DNA from 2 places in the Streptomyces sp. NPDC000878 genome. Region 1 is predicted to be linked to the other one. Evidence: riboswitches for the same ligand, from Rfam matches in the RefSeq annotation. Region 1 holds a riboswitch; the other holds the start of a gene.

The links. A riboswitch is a leader RNA that binds a small molecule or an ion and turns the genes downstream of it on or off. The one in region 1 is predicted to bind S-adenosylmethionine.
Region 2: another riboswitch for S-adenosylmethionine. It lies ahead of ACWDR4_RS17450 (aminotransferase class V-fold PLP-dependent enzyme); the one in region 1 lies ahead of thrC (threonine synthase).

Annotation. Positions count from the first base shown of each region.
Region 1 covers NZ_JBSFMT010000021.1:58,825-64,580, reverse strand. The annotation lists gene groL (chaperonin GroEL) at 1-672, opposite strand, end outside; gene ACWDR4_RS20495 (cold-shock protein) at 1,021-1,227, opposite strand; gene ACWDR4_RS20490 (ubiquitin-like small modifier protein 1) at 1,669-1,944, opposite strand; gene thrC (threonine synthase) at 2,050-3,348, opposite strand; SAM riboswitch class I at 3,366-3,512, opposite strand; gene ACWDR4_RS20480 (glucosyl-3-phosphoglycerate synthase) at 3,673-4,617, shown strand; gene ACWDR4_RS20475 (alpha,alpha-trehalose-phosphate synthase (UDP-forming)) at 4,740-5,756, shown strand, end outside.
Region 2 covers NZ_JBSFMT010000016.1:153,654-159,409, reverse strand. The annotation lists gene qcrA (cytochrome bc1 complex Rieske iron-sulfur subunit) at 1-780, shown strand, start outside; gene qcrB (cytochrome bc1 complex cytochrome b subunit) at 777-2,420, shown strand; gene trpD (anthranilate phosphoribosyltransferase) at 2,565-3,629, shown strand; SAM riboswitch class IV at 3,715-3,832, shown strand; gene ACWDR4_RS17450 (aminotransferase class V-fold PLP-dependent enzyme) at 3,999-5,360, shown strand; gene ACWDR4_RS17445 (Lrp/AsnC family transcriptional regulator) at 5,487-5,756, opposite strand, start outside.

The DNA.
Region 1 (5,756 bases):
CTTGGAGTTGGCGATGAGGATGTAGGGGTCCTCCAGCGAGGACTCCATGCGCTCCATGTCGGTCGCGAAGTACGCCGAGATGTAGCCCTTGTCGAAGCGCATGCCCTCGGTGAGTTCCAGCTCCAGACCGAAGGTCTGGGACTCCTCGACGGTGATGACGCCTTCCTTGCCGACCTTGTCCATCGCCTCGGCGATGAGCTCGCCGATCTGCGTGTCGGCGGCGGAGATGGAGGCGGTCGAAGCGATCTGCTCCTTGGTCTCGACCTCCTTGGCCTGGTCGAGCAGCGCACCGGAGACGGCCTCGACGGCCTTCTCGATACCGCGCTTCAGGGCCATCGGGTTCGCACCCGCGGCCACGTTGCGCAGGCCTTCCTTGACCAGCGCCTGGGCCAGGACGGTCGCGGTCGTCGTGCCGTCACCGGCTACGTCGTCCGTCTTCTTCGCGACTTCCTTGACCAGCTCGGCGCCGATCTTCTCGTACGGGTCCTCGAGCTCGATCTCCTTGGCGATGGAAACACCATCGTTGGTGATCGTGGGGGCGCCCCACTTCTTCTCGAGGACGACGTTGCGGCCCTTGGGGCCGAGCGTCACCTTGACGGCGTCCGCGAGCTGGTTCATGCCGCGCTCGAGGCCGCGCCGTGCCTCCTCGTCGAACGCGATGATCTTGGCCATGTGAAGTGGTCCTCCCGGACTGGGGTGGATTGCTCCGGACCGCGTTGGCGCCCGCGACGGACGGCCTGCCTGCCCCGATGGTTCCTTGCACCACCTGGCCTGCGGGCCTCACCGACCCGGTCCTTCGTTATCACTCTCACCTTCAGAGTGCTAACGCCAATGATTAGCACTCGCCCCTGTCGAGTGCAAGCGGCTCTCGAAGATCCGCAGGTGAACACAGGTGAGCAGAGAGGGACCTACGGGCCGGTAGGCCACCGGCAGACACGCCGAAGGGCTCGCACCCCGTGAGGTCCCACGGAGTACGAGCCCTTTGAAGAAGAACGTCGCTGCGGTGCGCCGGCGCGTGCTTCAGCTGGTCGCCAGACGGACCATGTCCGCCTGCGGCCCCTTCTGGCCCTGCGAGATCTCGAAATCGACCCGCTGACCTTCTTCGAGGGTGCGGTAGCCGTCCATCTGAATCGCGCTGTAGTGGACGAAAACATCCGCACCACCGTCGACCGCGATGAAGCCGTACCCCTTCTCCGCGTTGAACCACTTGACGGTGCCCTGAGCCATGCCTAACTCCCCTATTACTGGCCCTTGCACAGATCCACACTTCGCGGATCCGGGTCAGACCTCACCCCCCAACCGGTGGGGGTGTGCGCCGGAACGCGTCGACCGCGGCCGAATGTATCTGTCCAACTGCCCTCTGCAACAGGTCAATCGGACGAGAAATCCGGGCACGCCAGGTCATGGAATATGCGGAGAATTCACACGAATTCAGGGCAAGTCGGGCCCCACAAAGGGAGCAAAAAACGCAAAAGGCCTGCACACTTTGGCTACTTCTCAATGGGTGCGCGGCAGGAATTCATACTCGTGCGGCAAGCCAAGTGGTGCGGCTTCCCCAACTGTACCGCGCTCAACCATACAGAATTGCCCCCTCCGCTTCTCTCACGGAGGGGGCAATTCGATGAACTCTCGGTAATCAAAGTTACCGACGGTTACTACTGGCGGGTATCAGCCGCCCGCGACCGCGGGGATGATCGACACGCTCGCACCGTCCGGCGTCGCCGTCTCCAGCCCCTGCTCGAACCGGACGTCGTCGTCGTTGACGTACACATTGACGAACCGACGCAACTTGCCCTGATCGTCGAGCACCCGGGCGGCGATCCCCGTGTGGTTCTTCTCCAGATCGTCGATGACCTCGGCGAGAGTCCCACCCTCGGCGGCCACTTCGGCCTGCCCACCGGTGTAGGTACGCAGGATGGTGGGGATGCGGACGGAAACGCTCATGACTTCGACCTCCGGTCAGTGGGGCGCCCCTGAAGGGGCGCGGGGAACTGCGCGACCAGCCCCCACAGGCCCGCAGACGAACAACGACCTATTACCTCGTACCTCTTAAGAAGCGAGCCCGGCATCCCGGAACGACTCAAGACTGGGCCGAATCGTCGCAGTAAGCCCGACATCGGCCACAGCGTCCAACGTCTTGAGCCCATCCCCGGTGTTCAGCACAACAGTCGTCAACGTCGGGTCGAGAAGCCCGTTCTCGATCAGCTTCTTGGTGACCCCCACGGTCACCCCACCGGCGGTCTCCGCAAAGATCCCCTCGGTCCGCGCGAGCAACCGAATCGCGTCGACGACCTGCTCGTCGTTGACGTCCTCGACAGCCCCACCCGTCCGCCGCGCGATATCCAGCACATACGGCCCGTCCGCCGGATTCCCGATCGCCAGCGACTTCGCGATCGTGTTGGGCTTCTGCGGCCGTACGACGTCGTGCCCGGCCTTGTACGCCACGGACACCGGCGAGCAGCCCTCCGCCTGGGCGCCGAAGATCTTGTACGGCTTGTCGGCGACCAGCCCGAGCTTGATCAGCTCCTGCAGCCCCTTGTCGATCTTCGTGAGCTGCGACCCGGAGGCGATGGGGATCACCAGCTGGTCGGGCAGCTGCCAGCCGAGCTGCTCGCAGATCTCGTACGCCAGGGTCTTGCTGCCCTCCGCGTAGTACGGCCGCAGGTTGACGTTGACGAAGCCCCAGCCCTCGCCGGCCGGGTCGCCGATCAGCTCGGAGCAGAAGCGGTTCACGTCGTCGTAGTTGCCCTCGATACCGACCAGCTCACCGCCGTACACCGCGGCCATGACGATCTTGCCCTGCTCCAGGTCGTGCGGGATGAACACGCAGGAGCGGAAGCCGGCGCGGGCGGCGGCGGCGCCGACGGCACCGGCCAGGTTGCCCGTGGAGGAGCAGGAGAGGGTGGTGAAGCCGAAGACCCGCGCGGCCTCGATGGCCTGGGCGACGACCCGGTCCTTGAAGGAGTGGGTCGGGTTGCCGGAGTCGTCCTTCACGAACAGCTTGCCGGCGTCGACGCCCAGCTCACGGGCCAGGTTGTCGGCCTGGACGAGCTTGGTCCAGCCGGGGTTGATGTTGGGCTTGGTCGCCACGTCCGCGGGGACGGGCAGGAGGGGCGCGTAACGCCAGATGTTCGCGGGTCCCGCTTCGATGCGCTTGCGGAGGTCCTCGGTGTCGTACGCCGAGAAGTCGTAGGCGATCTCCAGCGGGCCGAAACACTCCTCGCAGGCGAACACCGGACCGAGCGGGACGCGGTGGCCACATTCGCGGCAGGAGAGCGCGGTGGCGGGACCGAGATCGACAGAAGCGACGGAGTCCGTAGTGGTGCTCTCGACAGTTTGCGCAGCCATGGAGGCGAGGCCCTTTCTCCTCATCTTCCTCATGGCGCATCTCGCCATGAGACGGATTTGGCACCTTCCCGAGCCGGCAGCCTCGCGCATGACATGCGACAAGACCGGCTGGAGGGTTGCCGGGGCTTCATCGGGCCGTATCCCTCTGCCCCTCTGGATGAGCGGTATGAAGTTGTGAGGTTGTGAACACCGACGACCTCGGACATGCGATGGTCATCCGCGTTGTTCAAGACTGTAACCGAAGGCTTGGATGGTGGTGGGAGCCGTCCGAACCGCGAGATGCGAATCACGCGCTTCCCATGAGAACGCAAGGGAGAGCCGCACGTGCTGGAGAACGTCGAGCGCTGGCTGAGCACGCGCTCCTGGTCCGTTGGTGACCGCCCGCTCAAGAAGCTGATCGCCGCCAAGCGTTCATCGAACGCCACGGTGAGTGTCGTCCTGCCCGCGCTGAACGAGGAGGCGACGGTCGGCGAGATCGTCGCCGTCATCCGCCGGGACCTGATGCTGAAGGTCCCCCTCGTCGACGAGATCGTCGTCATCGACTCGGGCTCGACCGACCGTACCTCCGAGGTGGCCGCCGCGGCGGGCGCCCGGGTCGTCCACCGCGACGACATCCTGCCGCGTATCCCGGCCGTGCCGGGCAAGGGCGAGGTGCTGTGGCGCTCGCTGCTCGTGACCAGCGGGGACATCGTCTGCTTCATCGACGCCGACCTGAAGGAGTTCTCGTCGGACTTCGTCTCCGGGATCGTGGGCCCCCTGCTCACCGACCCCGGCGTCGACCTCGTCAAGGCGATGTACGACCGCCCGCTCGGCCAGGCGGCCGGCCAGGGCGGACGCGTGACCGAGCTGATGGCCCGCCCCCTCCTCAACATGCACTGGCCTCAGCTGGCCGGTTTCGTCCAGCCGCTCGGCGGTGAGTACGCGGCCCGCCGCTCGCTCCTCGAACAGCTCCCGTTCCCCGTCGGCTACGGCGTGGAGCTGGGCATGCTGATCGACGCCCTGCACCTGGTCGGCCTGGACGCGCTGGCCCAGGTCGACGTGGGTGTGCGCAAGCACCGCCACCAGGACGGACAGGCCCTGGGCCGGATGTCCGCCGCGATCTACCGCACGGCCCAGCTCCGACTGGCCCGAGGCCACCTCATCCGCCCCTCCCTCACCCAGTTCGAACGCGGGGAGGACGGTTTCGAGCCGCGTACGTACTCGGTGGACACGGAGGAACGCCCGCCGATGGCGGACATCGCGGAGTACGCGCGAAGGAAGGTCGCGTAGGCCGGCACAGGGCCGATACAAGGCCCGGTACAGGCCCCGTGGGGGCTTGAAGCGGGCTTGTATACGGCTGAGGCGTACGTGTGTACGTTTGATTGTTTCCGGGCCGGGCTAGGTTGAGGCGTATGGCTTCAACGCAGGGCACACAGGGTACGCAGGACAGTCCGGGCGACTACCGGGTGCTGGTCGCGTCCAACCGCGGCCCGGTCACGTACGAGGTCCGCGAGGACGGCTCGCTGCACGCCCGGCGCGGCGGTGGCGGGCTGGTCTCCGGGCTCTCGGCGATCGGGCCGGACGCGGGCGCCCTGTGGGTCTGCTCGGCCCTCGGAGACGGCGACCGCGAGGCGGTACGGCGGGGCGAGGGCGAGCCGGGAGTACGCATGCTCGCGATCCCTGCCGCCGTCCACGAGGACGCGTACAACGGCATCGCCAACTCGGTGCTGTGGTTCGTGAACCACATGCTGTACCAGACCCCGCTGGAGCCGGTCTTCGACGCGGAGTTCCGGCGCCAGTGGGCGTCGTACGAGGCCTACAACCGCGCGTTCGCCGAGGCACTGGCCGAGGAGGCGGCGGAGGGCGCTTCGGTGGTGGTCCAGGACTACCACCTGTGCCTGGTCCCAGGCATGCTGCGCACCCTCCGCCCCGACCTCCGGATCGGCCACTTCTCGCACACGCCGTGGGCCCCGGCGGACTACTTCCGGATGCTGCCGTACGACATCTCCGCACAGCTCCTGCGCGGCATGCTCGGCGCGGACCGCCTCGGCTTCCTCACCCAACGCTGGGCGAACGCGTTCACGGCCTGCTGTACGGACCTGGTGGGCGGCCTCGGCGACACCCGGATCGGGGTGCACGGCCTGGGCGCGGACGCGGACTTCCTGCGCAGGCGCGCGCACGAGCCGGACGTGGAGGACCGGATGGCGACCCTGCGCAAGGAGATCGGCGGGGCTGACGGATCCCGGAAGACCATCGTCCGAGTCGACCGTACCGAGCTGTCGAAGAACATCGTGCGGGGCCTGCTGGCGTACCGGCAGCTGCTGGAGGACCGCCCGGAGTGGCGCGAGCGGGTGGTACATGTCGCCTTCGCATACCCCTCCCGCCAGGACCTGGCGGTCTACCGCGACTACACGGCGGAGGTGCAGAGG
Region 2 (5,756 bases), on a different contig from region 1:
AACGCGCTGAACTTCGCGCTGGGCATGACCCTCGGGGTGGCGCTCTTCGCGATCGGCGCGGGCGCGGTCCACTGGGCCCGCACCCTGATGTCCGACGAGGAACTCATCGCCGAGCGCCACGAGATCGCGGCGCCGCCGGAGGTCAAGGCGCAGGTCCTGGCCGACTTCAAGCAGGGCGCCAAGGAGTCCGCGATCGGCCGGCGCAAGCTGGTCCGCAACACGATGTTCGGCGCGCTGGCCCTGTTCCCGCTCTCCGGCGTCGTCCTGCTCCGCGACCTCGGCCCGCTGCCCGGGACGAAGCTGCGCCACACCCTGTGGTCCAAGGGCAAGCTGCTCGTCAACATGAACACGAACGAGCCGCTGCGCCCCTCGGACGTCGTGGTCGGCTCGCTCACCTTCGCCAAGCCCGAGGGCCTGGAGGAGGACGACCACGAGTTCCAGACCGAGATCGCCAAGGCCGCCCTGATGATCGTCCGGATCCAGCCGGACAACATCAAGGACAAGCGCGAGCTCGAGTGGTCCCACGAGGGCATCGTGGCGTACTCGAAGATCTGCACCCACGTCGGTTGCCCGATCTCCCTGTACGAGCAGCAGACGCACCACGTGCTCTGCCCCTGCCACCAGTCCACCTTCGACCTCTCCGACGGCGCCCGGGTGATCTTCGGCCCCGCCGGTCACGCCCTGCCGCAGCTGCGCATCGGCGTGAACGACGAGGGCTATCTTGAGGCGCTCGGCGACTTCGAAGAGCCCGTCGGTCCTGCCTTCTGGGAGCGCGGATGAGTACTACGGCAAACACCACGGACGCGCGTTCGTCGCGCGACAAGGCACCCGCCGGTGAGCGGGTCGCCGACTGGGCCGACGGCAGGCTGGGTATCTACGGCCTGGCCAAGGCCAACATGCGCAAGATCTTCCCCGACCACTGGTCGTTCATGCTGGGTGAGGTCTGCCTCTACAGCTTCATCATCATCATCCTCACGGGTGTGTACCTGACGCTGTTCTTCCACCCGTCGATGAACGAGGTGGAGTACCACGGCAGCTACATCCCGCTGCAGGGCCAGTTGATGTCCGAGGCGTTCAACTCGACCATGCACATCTCCTTCGATGTGCGCGGTGGTCTGCTGATCCGGCAGATCCACCACTGGGCGGCGCTGATCTTCCTCGCCGGCATGTTCGTGCACATGATGCGCGTGTTCTTCACGGGTGCGTTCCGCAAGCCCCGCGAGGTCAACTGGGTGTTCGGGTTCCTGCTGTTCGTCCTGGGCATGTTCACCGGGTTCACCGGCTACTCGCTCCCGGACGACCTGCTCTCCGGCACCGGTGTGCGCTTCATGGAGGGCGCCGTCCTGTCCGTGCCGGTCGTGGGCACGTACCTGTCGTTCTTCCTGTTCGGCGGCGAGTTCCCGGGCGGCGACTTCGTGGCCCGCTTCTACTCGGTCCACGTACTGCTGCTGCCGGGCATCATGCTCGGCCTGCTGGTGGCGCACCTGATCCTGGTCTTCTACCACAAGCACACGCAGTTCGCGGGCCCCGGAAAGACGAACAACAACGTCGTCGGCATGCCGCTGCTGCCGGTCTACATGGCCAAGGCCGGAGGCTTCTTCTTCCTGGTCTTCGGTGTCATCGCGGCCATCGCGGCCATCGCCTCGATCAACCCGATCTGGACCATGGGCCCCTACCGCCCGGACCAGGTGTCCACCGGCGCCCAGCCCGACTGGTACATGGGCTTCTCCGAGGGCCTGATCCGTGTCATGCCGGGCTGGGAGATCAACGCCTGGGGTCACACGCTCGTCCTGGGCGTGTTCATCCCGCTGATCATCTTCCCGCTGGTCCTGGTCGCGATCGCGGTCTACCCGTTCATCGAGTCCTGGGTCACCGGCGACAAGCGCGAGCACCACATCCTGGACCGCCCGCGCAACGTGCCGACGCGTACGGCCTTCGGTGTCGCGTGGATCACCTGGTACATGGTGCTGCTGATCGGTGGTGGGAACGACCTCTGGGCCACCCACTTCCACCTGTCGATCAACGCGATCACCTGGTTCGTACGGATCGCGTTCTTCGTCGCCCCGGTCCTCGCGTTCATCGCCACCAAGCGGATCTGCCTCGGCCTCCAGCGCCGCGACCACGACAAGGTGCTGCACGGCCGCGAGTCGGGCATCATCAAGCGCCTGCCGCACGGTGAGTTCATCGAGGTGCACGAGCCGCTCAGCCAGGAGGCCCTGCACACGCTCACCGCGCACGAGCAGTACGAGCCGGCGGCGATCGGCGCGACGGTCGACGAGAACGGTGTCGAGCGCAAGGTGAAGGGTCCGGAGAAGCTGCGGGCCAAGCTCAGCAAGTCGTACTACGGCGAGGACGGCCAGATCGCCAAGCCGACCGCCGAGGAGTACAAGGAGATCACGAGCGGCCACGGCCACCACTGATCCCCTCGCTTCGCCACACACGGTCGAAGGGCCCCGTCCGTACGTCGGACGGGGCCCTTCGCCGTGCCCTCCGCTGGATAGGGTGGGAGCACACTTTCTGAATGACGAGAGTTCCCCTCTCGTACGACACCCTGGAGCGGCCGTATGAGCGCTGTGACCCCCGCAGGAGGCGACACCGCGGCGGGCCGTTCCTGGCCCGAGGTGCTGAACGCCCTGCTGTACGGCCGGGACCAGAGCGCCGACGCCACGGCCTGGGCGATGGACCAGATCATGCGGGGCGAGGCGACCGACGCGCAGATCGCCGGGTTCGTGGTGGCGCTGCGGGCCAAGGGCGAGACGGTGGAGGAGATCACCGGCCTGGTCCGGGCGATGTACGAGCACGCGAACGTCATCGAGGTGTCCGGGCGGACCGTCGACATCGTCGGCACGGGCGGCGACGGCGCGAAGACGGTGAACATCTCCACGATGTCCTCGCTCGTCGTGGCCGGCACCGGCGCCAAGGTCGTCAAGCACGGCAACCGGGCGGCCTCGTCGGCGTCGGGCTCCTCGGACGTCCTGGGGAAGCTCGGCGTCAACCTCGACCTGACCCCGCAGCGGGTCGCCGAGGTGGCCGAGGAGGCCGGCATCACCTTCTGCTTCGCCATCAAGTTCCACCCGGCGCTGCGCCACGCGGGCGCCGCCCGCGGTCAGTTGGGCATCCGTACGGTGTTCAACGCCCTAGGTCCGCTGACCAACCCGGCGAAGGTGAAGGCCCAGGCGGTGGGCGTCGCCGACCCGCTGATGGCGCCGATCGTTGCCGGTGTCTTCGCCGAACGCGGCAACTCCTCCCTCGTCTTCCGCGGAGACGACGGCCTCGACGAGCTGACGACCACGGCCACCTCCCACGTCTGGATCGTCCGGGACGGCAAGGTCACCGAGGAGTCCTTCGACCCGCGCGACGCCGGACTCGAACTGGTGCCGGTGGAGGCGCTGCGCGGCGGCGACCCGGCGCACAACGCGGAGGTGGCCCGCCGTCTCCTCGACGGCGAGACGGGGCCCGTACGTGATGCCGTACTGCTGAACTCGGCGGCTGCGCTCGTGGCGCTGGACCCGACCGGGGCCCCGCTCGCCGAGCAGCTCCGGGTCGGTATGGCGAAGGCGGCCGAGGCGATCGACTCGGGTGCCGCGAAGCGGACGCTGGAGCGCTGGGTGGCGGCCAGCAACAAGTAGTCCCACGCAGTCCCACACCGATGGGCGTCCCGCGATCCGGACACGGGTTGCGGGGCGTCGATCACTTCCCGTATTTTCTGTGCCAGGTCATGAGTGACAGTCATGAGGCCCCGGCCGACTGTCCGGCAACCCTCCGTCCGTGGCGGGGTGCCCCGGGATGAAGACCAGGCCGTGAGCAGCAAGGCTTACGGCAAGCGCGGGCCCCTTCTCGACACCAGGGGTCCTGGTCGTTCGAGGGAGTCTTCCGTGAGCAAGCGAATGCGATAGGGCTGCCGAGCCCCGCCTCCGCGCACCCCTTTTCCTTCCTTTCCTGTGCTGAGCCACGTCCGCTCGCACAGCGATTCCTCTTGTCTCTCACGGGAGTTCGCCATGTCTGTCTCCACCCTTGCCGCCGACCAGACCGTTTGTGCCCCGCTGTCCGTTCTGGGCCGGGACGTCACCGTCCCGCTCGTCACGGGCGGCGAAGTCACCTACGCGGCGCTCGACTACGCGGCCAGCGCGCCCGCGCTCCAGCGGGTCTGGGACGACGTGGCGGCGTACGCGCCCTACTACGGCAGCGTGCACCGGGGCGCCGGCTACCTCTCCCAGCTGTCGACGGACCTCTTCGAGAACGCCCGTAAGACGGTCACGGAGTTCCTGGACTGCCGGGCCGACGACCAGCTGATCTTCACCCGGTCCACCACCGACTCCCTCAACCTCCTCGCCGCCGCGCTTCCCGACGGCTGCCAGGTCTTCGTCTTCGAGACCGAGCACCACGCCTCGCTGCTGCCCTGGAAGGACGCCCAGGTCACCTACCTCAACGCCCCGCGCACCCCGCAGCAGGCCGTGGCCACCCTGCGGGAGGCCCTCGCCGCCCGCGACCCCCAGGGCCCGGCGCTCGTCTGTGTCACCGGCGCCTCCAACGTCACCGGTGAGCTGTGGCCCGTACGGGAGCTGGCTGCCGCCGCCCACGCGCACGGTGCCCGGATCGTCCTGGACGCCGCCCAGCTCGCCCCGCACCACCCCGTCTCCGTCCAGGACCTGGACGTCGACTGGGTCGCCTTCTCCGGGCACAAGCTGTACGCGCCCTTCGGCTCCGGTGTCCTCGCCGGACGCGCCGACTGGCTGCGCGCGGCCGACCCGTACCTCGCGGGTGGTGGCGCCAGCCGTAAGGTCACTCGGCGTACGGACGGGGGAGTGGACGTGGAGTGGCACGACAGCGCCGCGCGGCACGAGGCGGGGTCACCGAATGTCATCGGTGCCTACTCGATCGCCGCCGCCTGCAAGGCCCTCACGGAAGCCGGCTTCGATTCGCTGGTGGCTCGGGAGCAGTACCTGATCGACACCGTGCGGGCGGGGCTGGCGGAGGTGCCCGAGGTGCGGGTGCTCTCGCTGTTCGGGGACGACGCTCCGCGCGTCGGTGTCATCTCGTTCGTCGTCGAGGGGTGGAACAGCTCGCACTTCGCGGCGGCGCTTTCCGCGGAGTACGGGATCGGGGTGCGGGACGGGCTGTTCTGTGCGCATCCGCTGGTGCGGACGCTGCTGGGGAGTGACCCGCAGACGCAGGGGGAGTGTGGCGCCCCTGAGGCCGCCCCGGGCGAGAAGTCTCTCAACGCCATCCGTGTGAGCTTCGGTGCCGGTACGCCCGACGAGCATGTCGAGCGGTTCGTGGGTGCGGTGAAGGAGCTTGTGCGGGACGGGGCTCGGTGGCAGTACCGGACCGAGGACGGGCGCTGCGTTCCGGCGGTTTGATCGCCCCCGCCGCCCTTACCCGTTCCCATCCCCTGGGGGCTGCGCCCCCAGACCCCCCTTAGTCGCGCTGAACGCGCTCGTCCTCAAACGCCGGACGGGCTGAAATGGCCGGCCTGGGCTGGGAAGTCAGCCGTCCAGGCCGATTGCGAACGCTGCCTCCAGGTCGTGCTGGGAGTACGTCCGGAACGCCACGTGGGTGTCCGTTGCCTCTACGCCCGGGATCTTGCTGATGCTGCCCGGGATGACCTCCGCCAGGTCCTCGTGGGCCTTTACGCGGACCATCGCGATCAAGTCGTACGTGCCGGTGACGGAGAAGACCTCGCTCACGCTTTCCAGCGCGGCGATCCTCTCCGCGATCTCGGGGATCCGGTCCACGCTGGTCTTGATGAGCACGAT